Regions from separate parts of the Chitinophaga horti genome, predicted to be linked through region 2. Evidence: riboswitches for the same ligand, from Rfam matches in the RefSeq annotation. Region 2 holds a riboswitch; the other holds the start of a gene.

Region 1 (7,801 bases), 1.8 Mb from region 2:
GTGATAGATTCTTCTGCCATCTGTTTCGAGCCTGTCGTAAGTATAGGTAATCTGGTAGTCCGGAAGGTCATCGATGCCGTAATCATCATTTTTGATTTCGTACCATTCGTCTGCATCCGGCTTGCCGTTTTTGTTGCGGTCGTAAGCAACATATACACCCGGAACGTCCAGGCGGGAATAGATGGCCGTTACTTCGATGTCTGGTTTACCGGCAGCATTTACTACCGTATGATCAAACTTAAACGTGGCGGAACCGCCCCAGGACCCAAGCACCAGGCCGGCGCTGAAGGTTGTTTTACGCAGCTCGCTGGATTTAGCCAGGTAGTCGTTGTAAGCCAGCGGAAATTCTACACCATACTTCCAGGAGTCCGGGTACCCGATCACCGACCAGTTTTGTCCTTTTGCGGGTGCAGGCAGGTACTCGAGCAGCGTGTAAGCATTCTTCACATACGTTTCCGCTTTCACGGTGATAGGGCGGCTGATCGTGGTCGATTGTTTACCGGCGGTAGCACTCAATGTGAGCGTGTACGTGCCCGGATCAGGCGCTATAAAGTTCAGGTCGCGGGTTTTGCTGATAACAGAGTCGCCGACTTTCCATACATAACTGTAGTCGTCGCGGTCCGGACCGGCGATCGTTGGTTTAATTTCGAGCACATTACACATCGATACCGCCAGTTGATCAGCCAAAGTAATGCTGATGGGCTTTTCTACATAAACAGGAAAAACCTGTTCATCATTACCGCCTTTGTTGTTGATGCGGAACGTCACCGCGAAATGGCCGGAGTCGGTAGCTTCGAACGTATAAAAGGTTTGACCGGATGCTACTTCTTTGCCGTTCACCAGCCAGGCGTACTTGTTGCCTTTCAGGTTGGTGATGTCGGGCGCCAGTACGATCTTATCACCGATGTTCAGGATGGTCGTATCGGCTTCGACCCCGATAATGGTGGGCGGCAGGTACTGTTCTTTCCTACAGGCGGAAGCAAGAAAGATGGCGCCCGCGAGCAGCACAAGAATGAAATGTTTCATTAATTTTTATTTGGTTTATGATTTAGGCAATAACACAAAATGGGCTGGTATATCACCGGTGCGAACGCTCCATTTCTTTTTACCATCCTTCGAAAAACAATACAGTATGCCCGGCGACACATAGTTGCCTGCGTCTGTTACATAAATATCTTTGGTAACGGGGTGTACCATAATGCCGTAGGGTACTTCAATTTCGTCGACAGTTCCATCGGTAATAAAGGAACGGCTCACTACCTCGCGGGTTTGGGTATTAACGATGGCGTAGCTGATCACGTTGGAGTAAGTGATGTAACTCCACTCGGTGCTGTAGATGTACAGCGAATCGCCGTCCAGGTAATAATTACTCGCCGCTATAGGTAAAGTGTCGGTCACTTTTTGCTGCACTTTGTCAATGAAGTACAAACGGGAGGGGAGTTGTTTATAATCGCCCCGCGATGTAACCCAAAGGTCACCACGTTTATCTGCTTTAATGTGATGCAGGTTATACGCTACATCGATGCGTTTCTCTTCTTTGAACGTGGCCAGATCGATTACAGATACCGTACGTTCATACTTTTCGGTGCTGCCCGCGCCCATGTAGCCGCCGGAGTTGGCGACGTAAATCTTACCGCCTGTAATCTCCAGGTTGTCGGGCTGGTAGCCTACCATACATTCATCTGCAATGGCCAGGGTGGCGGTATCTACCTTCGCTACATAGCCCTTCTGCGTATAGTTGGGGTTGATCTCGATAGGCCCGGCGTAAGACGTTACATACGCGAAGCCTTTATCGAACTTAATGTAACGGCAGTTGGGAATCTCTATCTGCCCGATGCGTTTGGCCGTACGGGCATCCATCACTTCTACTTTGTTGGAGGCGTTGATTACGGCATACAGGCGGCCGCCGTAAATAGCGATGTCGTTGCCCACATCGCCCAGTTCTTTGGGTACGGTGGGATTGTATACCGCGTAGATGTTGCGCTGGTATTTGCCGGTGGTGTAATCGAAGTAATCGAGGGTGCTTTTGTTGCTGCCCATGTTGCCCTCGTTCAGCAGGTAGAAGCCCGCGAAACCGTTGTTGGCGGTAGAATCCAGGTTAGTGTCCTCATTGATGAATACTTCCACGTCCTTCCTGCAGCAGGTAAGCGATACCAGGAGGAGGAATAGTATCGGGTATATTCTCATAACTCAACGGATAAAATGATTTTGTAATTGCGTTTCGGCATCGGGTAGTTCAGTACGACTTCGTAATCCTGGTTAAACACATTATTCAATTCCCCCGATACTTTCAAGCGAAACTTTTTTAGCTTGATTTCTTTTGAGGCGGACAGGTCGCTCGTATACCACGGCTGCTCGTAGTTCTCGGGTATATTCGCCGAGTTGTGATAGCGTTCGCCCACATAGATGTAGCTGTAGTTTAGTCGCCAGTCGCGGAACAGGATGCTGGTTATCACCGAGCCGCTATGCCAGGGAATGTAGGGGATCTGGCCGCCGTAGGTGATCTTTTCCAGCTCCGGGTTTTTACGCCGGGTAAAGTCCTGCGCTACCTGGTACGTGTAGGCCAGTCTTACATTCAGTACCAGGTCGGTCCCCAGCGCGAAGGCCTGATCCGATACCACGTCCGCACCTTTGATCTCCACGGTGCCGATGTTCATCATCATCCAACGGTACATGCCGCTGCCCTTTGGTACGGCGACGATCTTGTTGGTCACTTTATTGAAGTAGCCGTCGGCCTGCAGTTTCCATTCGCGCAGCAGGCCGTTTTTAAGACTCTTTTGGTAGGTGGCCCCAAGGTTGTATTGATGTGTGTACTCCGGTTCCAGCGCGATGTTGCCTATGTCGGTGTAATAGAGGTCATTGAAAGTCGGCATCCGGAAGATGTTTTTATAAAAGGCCCGGATGTTGAAGTCAGCTTTCGTAAACGGCTTGTAGGAGAAGAACACCGCAGGCGTCAGTTCTCTTTTGGCGGGCGCTGCTACCGCTCCATCACCGGCGGAGGTGTTGCCACGGTTAATTCGTTCATGTATAAAGGTGCCTAACACACTGGCCTGCATCTTTACTTTACCCAGTTCCGCCGCACCGGCCAGTGCGACCAGGGACGTAAACCGCTCGGGAAATACGAAGCCGTCTAGGTTAGAGCTAAGGGTGTTATACTGGAAATCGGTAGAAAGGTTGATGTCGATCTTTTTCGTGATGCTGTATTTGTTCGCCACGGATGCGTACCATTCCTGCTGCCGGAAGTTGTTGTCCAGGTACATCAAAGTCGTATCGGGGTTCAGGTAACGCATGTAATCGTTGGCGTACTTGGCGTTGACCTGGATGTCGTACTTCGGCAGCACATTCTTCTGAAAAGATCCCTGCAGGAAGAGGTTGCGGTCCCACTGGCGCTGCGAGCGTTTCCAGACGTTGTTCACGATGGCGCCGGGTATACCTCTTTCAGCGTTATAGAAGTATGCTTTAGCACTCCAGAAGCCGCGGCTAATGTTGCCATACAGGCCGCTCTCGAGGCGCAAGCCTTCAATATCGCCGTTCTGCCGGATGGCAGTGGTGTCCCAGGCTACGTCTTTGGAATCATGAAATACGCGTTTGTAGCGGAAGGGGTACCGCCCCGATGACTTTATATACTCCCCGCTGAACGAAGCGTTCACGTTGCTGGTGATCTTTTGCTCGAATAACAGCGAAGGGTTTACCAGGTCGAACGAGCCGGTTTTATACACGCCTTTAATGTGCGTGCTTTGTGCAGAATCGAATACTGGCTTGCGGCTGCGAAGATAGATGGTACCCGACGATCCATAATCCCTGGCGGGTTGAAAGATCTCACTCTTCTGGCCATTATACACGGAGATCGATTCGATATTGTCCATCGAGAACTTGCCCAGGTCGATCTGCCCGTTTTGCGCATTGCCTAATTGTATGCCATCGTAAAACACGCCCATATGGTTGGTGCCCATACTGCGCATATCTACGGTTTTAAGGCCGCCAATACCGCCGTAATCCTTTACCTGCACACCGGCAAAGTACCGGATGGCATCGGCAACGGAGAAGCTGTTCAGGCTTTTAAGCTGTTCGCCATGCAGTTGTTGCGCGGGAATAATTTCTTTATAGGAAGATGTGTAGATCGTAACTCCACGAAGCGTTTTTACGGCAGCAGTATCCTTCGGGACAGACTGCCCGTACAGGTTGATACAAATAGATGTCAAAAGCGCTAATAGCAACGCTTTTGATGTAACTGATATATACATCAATAGTTAATTTCCCAGCAGGTGGCTGGATGGGATACGACAATAAACAGCTGAAATCATTTCAGTTTCATGTATTAAAGCCTCATCCGCGAAGGCTTTAATCTATCTGCAGTGGCAGGTCTCCTGGCTTGTTCTCACTTTCGACGGCCTTCCCGTTCTTAGTATACCAAAAACAGTGGCAATGAGGATGTCGAAGTGTTCAACAGAACTTACAGTAGCGGGTCTGCTCAGGATTTGCACCTGATTCCCTATTAATTTTAACGGGCTGAACGCACCGTTAAAAACCAATTGCGGCGTGAAAGTAGGTAAAAATATTGAGTTTTCTCCCGCATTATTTATAGCTTGCCAGCCAAAGTAATCCAGCGCACGTTTTGCAGACCAATCAACCGTATAGTGAAATCGAATTGATCCGGCTTTTCAGGGAAGGTACCGGGGCCGGCACGGCTGCATTGTATGAGAAGTACTATCGTGGCCTGGTATACTTCGCCCGGCAGATCATTGAACACGAGGGAGAGGCGGAAGATATCGCACAGGAAAGCATGATCAAACTGTTTAACAAACGGACCGACTTCGATAACTTATCAGATATCAAGTCATTTCTGTATGTAAGCGTGCGTAACAGCTGCTTCAACTACCTGAAAGCACGCGACCGGCACGAGCTTTCTCACCAGGAACTGTTGTACCTGTCTCCCGAAGGGGAAGAAAAGGCCGACTTGGAAATGCTGAAATCCAGGGTGCTGGCAGAGGTGTTTAATGAGATCGACCGGCTGCCGGAACAGTGTGGGAACGTTTTTAAACTACTATTTATAAAGAAGATGTCTACCGCGGCAGTGGCCGAACAGTTAGGCATTTCTCCTCAAACGGTGCTGAACCAGAAGTCCCGCGCCCTGAAGCTGTTGCGCTTCCGCCTGTCGGATAAAGGGTTCTTCGCATTATTACTCCTGCTTAAGACTTTCTAAAATTATTTTTCAGATCCTTTGGTTAAAACGCCAGCTTCCTTGTGGTATACATGGAGGCTCGTCATTTTGGCCGGCATCTTTACCTGTATGGACCAACATCGCATAGATAGGCTGGAGCGGTGGCTCCTGAAGAAGCTGGATGGCAGCATTACGCCCGAAGAGGAGCAACAGCTGTCGTTGTGGATGGACGAACATCCCGCGAACCGGCAGTTGGCGGATGCTTTTGCCGATAACGACTGGCTGTCGGCACAGCTCAGTGAACTGGAGCGTATACCTGTGCCACGGCCGGTAGCACCGGTACACCGGGTGCATTTTATGCGGCGATGGGGCTGGGCTGCGGCAGCTATATTGTTGCTTGGTGGCACTGCTACCTATATCTGGTTAAAGCCCGCGCAAAAAGCCGCCCCTGATTTGGCCGTCACTACCATACAAGACGTGTTGCCCGGCAGGGAAGGCGCCATACTCACCCTCGATAACGGCGAACAAGTGTTGCTCGACAGTTTGCCCGACGGAGAAGTGGCGCGACAGGGTGGTAGCCGTATTCGTTTACTGAAAGGGCAGCTGGCCTACGATGAGCAATCTGGTAAAGCGGATGCAGTCCGTTTCAATACCGTTAACACCCCGCGCGGCCGCCAGTTTTCGCTACTGCTGCCAGACGGTACCAGGGTTTGGCTCAACTCAGCAACTATGATCAAATTCCCCGTTGCTTTTACAGGCGCAGAACGCCGCGTGGAAGTTTCAGGCGAGGCCTATTTCGAAGTGGCGAAGAATGATGCGCAACCATTTACCGTGCAGGTAAATCAATCCTCGGAAATAAAAGTATTAGGCACCCGCTTTAACATAAAAGCCTACCTGGATGAGAAGATCGCCAGCACCACTTTGCTGGATGGCAAGGTAAGCGTTACAGGCAATGACGAACCGGTCGTGCTGCGGCCCGGCCAGCAGGCGAACCTGGGTAATGGGCAGTTGCAGGTGGTGCAAAACGCGCACGTAGACGCTGTGATGGCCTGGAAGAACGGCTTGTTCAATTTTGAGGACAGGAAATTAGAGGATGTGATGCGCGAATTGGCGCGCTGGTACGACCTCGATATCGTATATGAAGGAAAAGTGCCTGACATTACCCTCGGCGGTGAAATGAGCCGCAATGAACCTTTGTCGGGCGTACTTATCGGATTGGAAGAATTAAAGATCAAATTCAGGATGGAAGCTGGCAGGAGGCTGGTGATATTACCGTAATAACACAACTTTAGACGTAAACCGGCCTGTAAAAGCCGGAAGTGATTGGCGTCACTTCCGGTGTAATAAGGGTCAGGTATAAAATTGTATCTCACAACATTTTTCAACCAAAACCACTGCAATTTATGCAAAAATGTGTTATTGGAGGGCGGTGGCGTACGCACGCTCCTGGCCGGGCATTGTACCTGTTACCTGGGGCAGGCAGCAATACCGGCGCATCTGCCGGAACGCAGCGCCCTCTCCATCAAATGCTGCGGATCATGAGATTAACCAGTTTTCTTTTACTCGTGCTGTGCATGCACGTATCAGCCAAAGTCGCCTCACAACGTATTACCTTCTCAGGAAAGGAGGTGCCGCTCGAAAAGGTGTTTTCTGCCATAAAAAAACAGGCCGGCTTCGTAGTGATGTATAACAAAAGTCTGTTGAAAAACAGGCCGCCTGTAACCATTGATGCCCGCGATATGCCGTTGCCGGCGTTCCTCGACGAAGTGCTCAAAAACCAACCATTAAAGTACCGCATATCGGTACAAACCATTTTTCTTTCAGAGAAGCCTGTGGAAGCAATTACTGCGCCACAGCAACCCCGCGAACTGAAGGTGTCGGGTATTGTTTTTACGAACGATCGTGAACCTTTACCCGGCGCCTCGGTGCGCCTGCGCGGACTCACCACCGGCGCCTCCACCAATGCCAATGGCATGTTTACGCTGGAGCGGGTGAGTGAGAACGCGGTGTTACAGGTATCCTCGCTGGGATTCAAGTCGAGAGAGATCAGTTTGTCGCGCTTGTTGAACGGGAGTGCGGTTGCGGGCGTTAAAACATTGACTAACGAACCGGCTGCCATCAGTTTTGAAGTAGTGATGGAACAGCTTACCGATTCGCTGGAAGCGGTGGTGATCAACAGTTACGCCACCGGGTATCAAACGCTAAGTAAGGAGCGTGCTACGGGTGCATTCGCTACGGTTACTGCGGGAGTACTGCAACAGCAGCGGCTCAGCAATCTCAACTCCCTGCTGGAAGGGCGTGTGGCCGGTTACAACAATGGTCTCATCCGCGGCACTACTTCCATGAACGGGGTCACGTCGCCTTTATACGTGGTAGACGGTTTGCCCGTGGAAAACACTTCGCTCAATTCGTTTGGTGATATTACAGAAGCCTTGCCAGGCCTTAACCTGGAGGATATAGAAAAAATAACAGTGCTGAAAGATGCCGCTGCTGCGTCGATTTACGGTGCCCGCGCGGCTAACGGTGTGATCGTGATCGTTACCAAAAAAGCAAAGAAGGGACGTCCGCAGGTAAATGCTTCGAGTACGTTCACGTTTCAGCCGTATAATTTTTACACCGGTAACAGGGCAAATGCGGCCG
Region 2 (7,801 bases):
TTTCATAAAAAGGCCGCACTGCAATTTAGCAATGCGGCCGGATATTTAGATGGTTACTTGTTGTTTTACCACTTCCCTCGCCTTGGCAGCAGCCTGCACCATGTTGATGAGGGCGGCTTTGGTTTCAGGCCACTTGCGGGTTTTAAGTCCGCAGTCGGGGTTTACCCACACGTTTTGTATCGGCAACAACTGCGCCGCTTTTTCCAGCAATGCGGCCATCTCTTCCACACCCGGTACGCGGGGCGAGTGAATGTCGTACACACCAGGCCCGATCTCGTTCGGGTAGCGGAAGCCGGCAAAGGCATCCAATAGTTCCATCTGCGAACGCGACGTTTCGATCGTGATCACATCGGCATCCATTGCGGCAATGTGTTCGATGATGTCGTTAAAGTCGCTGTAACACATGTGCGTGTGCACCTGCGTATCATCCTTCACACCACTGGCCGATATACGGAACGCTTTCACGGCCCAGTCGAGATACGTTGGCTGGTCCTGTTTCCGCAACGGCAACCCTTCGCGAATCGCAGGCTCGTCTATCTGTATGATATGAATGCCCGCCTTTTCCAGCGCCACCACTTCATCGCGGATAGCCAGTGCAATCTGGAACGTGGTTTCGGAACGTGGCTGATCGTCGCGCACAAAAGACCATTGCAGGATCGTTACCGGCCCCGTGAGCATGCCCTTCATCGGTTTGCTTGTTTGCTCCTGCGCAAAGCGGCTCCAGCGCACGGTCATGTCGGCCGTACGGCTTACATCGCCGTATATCACCGGCGGCTTCACACAACGGCTGCCGTAACTTTGTACCCACCCGTTTTTAGTGAACAGGAAGCCGTTCAGCAGTTCGCCGAAGTATTCCACCATGTCGTTCCGCTCAAACTCGCCATGCACGAGTACGTCCAGCCCGATCTCTTCCTGCACGCGGATCACGTTGATGGTGGCTTTTTCTATTTCCGCATCGTATTCCGCAGTGGAGAGTTCACCTTTCTTCAGGCGCGCACGCAACTGGCGGATGTCGTCTGTTTGCGGGAAGGAACCGATCGTCGTAGTCGGGAACAGCGGCAGTTTAAAGCGCTGTTTTTGTAACTCCTGCCGTACGCGGAACTCGCTCGCGCGTTGATCATCTTTAGGGCCGATGGCGGCTGTCCTGGCTTTTACGGCTGCCTGGTGAATGAGCGGAGACGTGCTGCGTGCTGCAATGGCGGCCTGGTTAGGGGCGAGCAGTTCGGTGGCGCCGTGCGCGATGGCGTGCAGTTCCTTTACCTCCTGCAGCTTCTGTTTGGCGAAGGCCATCCAGTTTTTGATTCCTGGTTGTATCGCCGTTTCTGCCTCCAGGTCGAAGGGGGTGTGGAGTAACGAGCAGCTCGGCGCGATCATTACCCGATCGGTACCAATAGCGGCTACCGCTTGTTGAATGAGTGCGAGTGATGCATCGTAATTGTTTTTCCAGATGTTACGGCCATCTACCACGCCCAGTGAAAGCGTGAGCTGTGGAGGTAGTAGTGGGAGCGCGGCTGCCAGCTGTTGCGGTGCCCGTACCAGGTCGAGGTGCAGGGCACATACAGGCAGGTTTACCGCCAGTGGCAGGTTTTCGCGCAGGTCACCGAAGTAAGTGGCGACGAGCAGCTTTAATCCTTTGCAGGCCTTGCGGATCTCTTTGTAAGCCCACTCGTAAGCCTGGCGGTCTTTGTCGGCGAGGTCCATGGCCAGGAAGGGCTCGTCCAGCTGCACCCATTCGGCGCCGAGCGACTGCAAACGTTGCAGGGCTTCGATGTACACGGGTACAAGTTTGCGGATCAGGTCAATACGCTGGAAGCCGGCTTCTTTTTCCTTGCCCAGCAGGAGGTACGACACAGGGCCGATCAATACCGGTTTAGGCACGCGGCCTAACGCGTGTTTGGCGCCGCTGAACTCCGCGAACAGCTTTTGGGAAAAGAGGCGAAATTCCTGTTTGGCCGTGAACTCCGGCACAATGTAATGGTAGTTCGTATCGAACCACTTGGTCATTTCCATGGCCTTTACGTCCAGCCCGTTTTGCTGGTAACCCCGCGCCATGGCGAAGTACAGGTCAAGCTCCGTGTTGCCTTTTACGTCTGTAACCACGGCCGCATAGCGCTGCGGGATATTACCCACGAGCAGGCTGGCGTCGAGCACCTGGTCATAAAAGCTGAAGTCGTTGCAGGGAATGAGGTCGATGCCCGCGGCCTGCTGAAGGTTCCAGTGTTCTTCCTGGAGCAGTCGGGCGGTTTGGATCAGTTCACCGGCAGTGATCTTTTGCTGCCAGTATTGTTCACAGGCTTTTTTCAGTTGCCTGTTGGCCCCCACACGCGGGTAGCCGAGGTTGTTCTTGAGCATACGCATAAAACATTTAAACATTATGAAATAATGTTCCTTCAGTTTTCGGTATGCTTTCGGAAGTGAGATAGGGGACACAGGTTTCCCTGTCAGGCACAAAATGGCATGGCCTGTGCTTGGGAAATTGGGTCCTGACTATGCTTCATTGCGCGAAAGCATTGGTCTTGAACAGTAGGGCAAGTATCCTGGCTTGTAACGTTATTGCCGTCCTTCTCATGCCTTATGGAATGGCACAATGGAACTTGTTTCAGGCAACAACTCAGGTATGTTACTTACAGTTGCGCGACAGCCCGTGATTTACACACGGTTCCTTATTAAAAGCGGCTTTCACCGCTTACCTCACTGTGGAAGAGAAAATTAAAGAACTAAGGCAACAAAGATAGCACTACGCGCCATCAATTCCAAAGGCATATATGGCTAAAAAATAAATATCGAAAGCAGCGAAGGTTTTTAAAAGCATTATCGTCCAATACATAATAACAAACGAACACCAACAAATTTTATGCGGCAGATAACGGCGATCATCGTTTTTACCTTACTGGCACTGGGCGCACAGGCGCAGGACCTCATACTGAAGGGCACTTTTAAGAACAAGGCCGGCGAGGCCCCGGTACGCGGCGCTACGGTGCGGGTTACCTCTCCCCAGGACTCCACTTATAAATTTAACGCGGTAACCGACAGAAACGGTTCTTTCGAAATAAAAGGCATGAAGCCGCAGCTCGTATTACTTACCGTTACGTCTATCGGGTTCAGCGAGTACAGCAAGGCATTCATGCTGGAGCCAGCCTCGGCTGATATGGGTGTGCAATACATGATAGAGGGCGCCCGCGACCTGAAGGCTGTAACCGTGAAAGGCCAGGTACCACCAGCACAGCAAAAGGGTGATACCACACAGTATAATGCAGCGGCTTTTAAAACTAATCCGGATGCATCGGGCGAAGACCTGGTGACCAAGATGCCGGGCATTACGGTAGAAAACGGTACGGTAAAGGCACATGGCGAAAATGTACGTAAGGTGTTGCTGGACGGTAAGGAGTATTTCGGGGAAGATGCAACACTTGCCCTGCGTAACCTGCCGGCAGAAGTGATCAGCAAAATTGAGGTGTTCGATAAACTGAGCGACCAGGCACAGTTCACCGGATTCGACGACGGTAACTCTATGAAAACGATCAACATCGTCACCAATGGCAGCATGCGGGCTTCGCAGTTCGGTAAGGTGTTTGCCGGTTACGGTACGGATGATCGTTACAGCGCAGGTGGTAACCTCAACATCTTCAACGGCGACCGCCGTATTTCCATTATCGGGATGGCTAACAACATCAACCAGCAGAACTTCTCTATGCAAGACATTCTCGGCGTTACCGGTGGTGGCGGCGGATTTGGTGGTGGCCGCGGCGGCGGTGGTCGTGGCGGCGGTGGCGGTCGTGGTGGCTTTGGCGGCGGCGGCGCAGGCGGCTGGGGTGGCGGCAATGCCGGCAACTTTATGGTGGGTAACTCCAGCGGTAACAACAAAACCAACTCCTTCGGCATCAACTTTACCGATAACTGGGGCAAGAAGTTGCAGGTGACGGGCAGCTACTTCTTCAACAACAGCATCAACGAAAACCTGACCAACACCGACAGGCAAACGATCCTGAGTGCAGACACCTCTACCTACTATAAAGAAACGGCACAAAGCAACAGCAAAAACTACAACCATCGCATCAACCTGCGACTGGAATATAAGATCGACTCGATGAACACGTTGTTCATTACGCCGAACATCAGTTTCCAGGATAACAGCAGCAACACCTTAAATGAAGGTTCGCTCGGCTACGACCCGGTAAAGGCATACTCGCTTACTTACAACAGGCGCGCTAACGAAAACAAAGGTTTCAACTTCAACAATAATATTTTGTACCGCCATGCGTTTGCAAAACGCGGCCGTACGATTACGCTGGGTGTAACGACTGGTTTCAATAAACGTGACGGTGAAACGTATCAGCAGGTATACACTACTAATGTTTCCAACAACGTAGCACAACCGTCCGATTCCAGTGATCGTCACACACTTCCTAAGAGCGATGGCTACCAGTTGTCGGCTAATGTGTCGTACACCGAGCCAGTGGGACAAAAAGGACAGTTGCAGTTCAGCTATAACCCGTCTTACTCCAAAACGAACGCTGACCAAAGGGCTTACCTGTTCGACGATGTGGAAAGTAAATATTCGCAGTTTGACACCACGCTGTCTAACGTATATTCCAATACTTACATGACCCAGAGTGGTGGCGTTAGCTATCGTTTGGGCGATCGCGACAAGATGTTGTCTGTCGGCACCAACTATCAGTACTCAGAACTGAACGGCGACCAAACCTTCCCGATGACACCCCGTACCCGTAAAAACTTTACCAACGTGCTGCCCAATGCGATGGTGCGCTGGAAGTTCAACGACCGTAACAGCGTACGTTTGTTCTACCGCGCTAATACCACGCAGCCTTCCATCACGCAGTTGCAGGGCGTATACAATGTAAATAACCCGCTGTTCTGGACAACCGGTAACCCGGACCTGAACCAGCAGTATTCCAATACCCTCAATACCCGTTATAACTTCACTAATACCACTAACGGCTCCAGCTTTGTAGCCAACGTGTTCTTCCAGAAAACCCAGGACTATGTGGCCAACGCGACGTACGTGGTGCGCGGCCGGGATTCACTGGTGGTAAGTAACGATACGCTGAAACGCGGTTCGCAGTTAACCAAACCCGTTAACCTGGATGGTTACTGGAGCCTGAATGGTTTCCTGAACTATGGCATCCTGCTGAAGGCGCTCAAAACGAACCTGAACGTGAATGGTGGTATCAGCTACTCGCATGTACCGGGCATCATTAACCAGGTAACCAGCATGACCGATAATTATAACTACAGCGGTGGTGTGGTGCTGTCGAGCAATGTGAGTGAGTACATTGACTACACGGTATCGTACACCGGTAACTACAACGTGGTGAAGAATAGCGTGCAGCCTTCGCAGAATTATAACTACTTTTCCCATGTAGCCAGTGCGCGCCTGAACCTGCTGAGCAAAAACGGCTGGTTCCTGTCAAGTGACTTGAATAACCAGTATTACAGTGGGTTGGCCGACGGCTACAACCAATCTTACTGGCTGTGGAATGCCAGTGTGGGCAAGAAGTTCCTGAAGGAACAAAAAGGCGAGCTGCGACTGAGCGTATTTGACCTCCTGAACCAGAACCGCGCGATCAGCCGTACGGTGGATGGTAACGTGATAGAGGACGTGAGCACCATGGTGTTACGCCAGTATTTTATGCTTACATTTACTTACAAGCTGAAAAACTTCGGCAAAAGATCATAAAGCCGGCAAGCCGCTCCCGTAACGGGGGCGGCGCTGTCGCAGTAGAAAAGTTCAACTTCACTATTTGACGGGTCTGATAGAAAATCTGAAGCAGGGCGATGCAGCTGCTTTCAAAAACGTGGTGGACACCTGTAAGGACATGGTGTACAATACGGCTATTGGTATCCTTCAAAATGCACAAGATGCGGAAGATGTGACCCAGGAAGTATTTATGCAGGCTTTTGAGTCGATATCGTCGTTTAAGGGAGATGCGCAGGTAAGCACCTGGCTCTACCGTATAGCTGTTACCAAATCGTTGGACCATCTGCGTAAAAAGAACCGCAAAAAGCGCTGGGCAAAGATTACCAGCCTGTTCGGTTTAAACGACGAACCTTTGGTGGAACCTGCCGACTTTCACCACCCGGGTGTAGCGTTAGCCAATAAAGAGCGATCAGCGTTGTTGTTTGGTGCCATGGCCCGCCTGCCCGAAAATCAAAAGGCAGTATTTGTATTACATAAGCTGGAAGGGTTAAGTGCCAAAGAGATTGCGGCCGTGCTGGAAATCAGCCTGGCGTCCGTAGAGGGGCTCATGCATCGTGCGAAGGCCAACTTGCGGGAGCAGCTGGAAAAATATTACAGAAGTTGAAAATTCTGCGGAGGTTTTTCCCCGGATTGTCGTCTAATAAATATGTACCGTATGAGAAAGAGAAAAGACATTGAGCAGGAGATAGATGCCGTACTGAACAGTATGGATGGAAGTGAGCGGGCCACGCCCGGCGACTTCTTTTATACGCGTTTACAAGCCCGTATGCAGCAGGAGCGCCCCGGTTTACTGGAGCGCCTGGCCGGGTTTATGTCGCGCCCGTCAGTAGCCATTACCGGTATAGCGGTGATACTGCTGATCAACGGCGCCACGATGCTGAAACAATGGTATACCGCACCTGCCAGGCAGGACCAGGTAGCGCTGCAGGCTTTTGCAGAGGAGTATAGCCTGGGTGTGGTTACTTTTTATGAAGATGAAAAAACAGAGCCCTGATGACGATGCCAACTAAGAGCAGGATACTCGGTATCCTGGTAGTCATCCTGCTGGCCACCAATGTGGCGATGCTTGTTTTCTTCGTTTTCCTGAAGCCGCAGCCGCCGCAAAAGCAAGGCAAAGGCAGGGGCGGTTACGATGTAGCCGTGATCCTGGAAAAAGAAGTAGGCTTTAGCAAACAGCAGATGGATACGTATAATCATTTGCGTGAGCAACACTGGGAAAAAATGAAACCTTCCTTTATGGCAATGCGTACCGCGAAGGACAGTTTTTACCAGCAGTTGTACCTGGACGGGGTAGCCGATTCTGTCGTGAACCGTTATGGCGACACGATTGCATACCGGCAGAAGTCGATAGATATGCAAATTTTCCGTCACTTCCAGCAGGTGAGGGGGCTTTGTACGGACGAGCAGCGGCCACGTTTCGACTCACTGGTAAACCAGGTGATAAGGAAGATGAGCGGCCCGTACCGCCGCGACAAGGGCGAGCGGCCTGATAGTACACATTCAAATCACAAACCATAGTTTAATCCATTTTTCTAAAAACAATCAACAAGATGAAAAACAAGATCATGTTATTCCTCGGCCTGCTGATCGCCGGTTTCGTTACAACAGCCAGCGCACAAGGTCCGGGCGGCCAACGCCGCACTGCGGAAGAAAGAACTAAAATGCAGCTCGACAGAATGAAAGAGCAACTGTCACTCACGCAAGACCAGGTTACCAAATTAGACACGATTCTCCTGAACAATAACAAGGAGATGGACAAAATATTCCAGAGCGGCCAGCGTCCCGATCGCGAAACCATGCAGAAAAACAGGGAAGCGCAGAACGAGAAAATTAAAGCGGTGCTGACAGAAGAGCAGTACAAAAAATACCAGGAAGAGCAGCAGAAGATGAGAGAGCGTCGCGGTCAGGGCGGCCCTGGTGGACAAGGTAATAACTAAGCCGATAATTTATAAGCAGAAGGAAGGGCCGCTCCTGGATGGGCGGCCTTTTTTTTGTAACTTGTTAGTAATCAGCCTGGCGTATTTTATGTAAGAAGATGTACAGGCATCCAATAAATTAGTTATTTTTGTATTAATTAAACTC

The links. Region 2 has a riboswitch for cobalamin ahead of metE (5-methyltetrahydropteroyltriglutamate--homocysteine S-methyltransferase). Riboswitches for the same ligand answer to the same signal wherever they lie in the genome.
Region 1: another riboswitch for cobalamin. It lies ahead of MKQ68_RS11615 (TonB-dependent receptor); the one in region 2 lies ahead of metE (5-methyltetrahydropteroyltriglutamate--homocysteine S-methyltransferase).

What each region holds. Positions count from the first base shown of each region.
Region 1 covers NZ_CP107006.1:2,875,711-2,883,511, reverse strand. The annotation lists gene MKQ68_RS11625 (PKD-like domain-containing protein) at 1-1,026, opposite strand, end outside; gene MKQ68_RS11620 (YncE family protein) at 1,042-2,187, opposite strand; gene MKQ68_RS11615 (TonB-dependent receptor) at 2,184-4,202, opposite strand; cobalamin riboswitch at 4,341-4,548, opposite strand; gene MKQ68_RS11610 (RNA polymerase sigma factor) at 4,616-5,203, shown strand; gene MKQ68_RS11605 (FecR family protein) at 5,291-6,439, shown strand; gene MKQ68_RS11600 (SusC/RagA family TonB-linked outer membrane protein) at 6,700-7,801, shown strand, end outside.
Region 2 covers NZ_CP107006.1:1,082,636-1,090,436, forward strand. The annotation lists gene MKQ68_RS04550 (PAS domain-containing protein) at 1-6, opposite strand, end outside; gene metE (5-methyltetrahydropteroyltriglutamate--homocysteine S-methyltransferase) at 46-2,352, opposite strand; cobalamin riboswitch at 2,511-2,709, opposite strand; gene MKQ68_RS04560 (TonB-dependent receptor) at 2,855-5,698, shown strand; gene MKQ68_RS04565 (RNA polymerase sigma factor) at 5,763-6,323, shown strand; gene MKQ68_RS04570 (hypothetical protein) at 6,375-6,713, shown strand; gene MKQ68_RS04575 (hypothetical protein) at 6,713-7,237, shown strand; gene MKQ68_RS04580 (DUF4890 domain-containing protein) at 7,270-7,656, shown strand.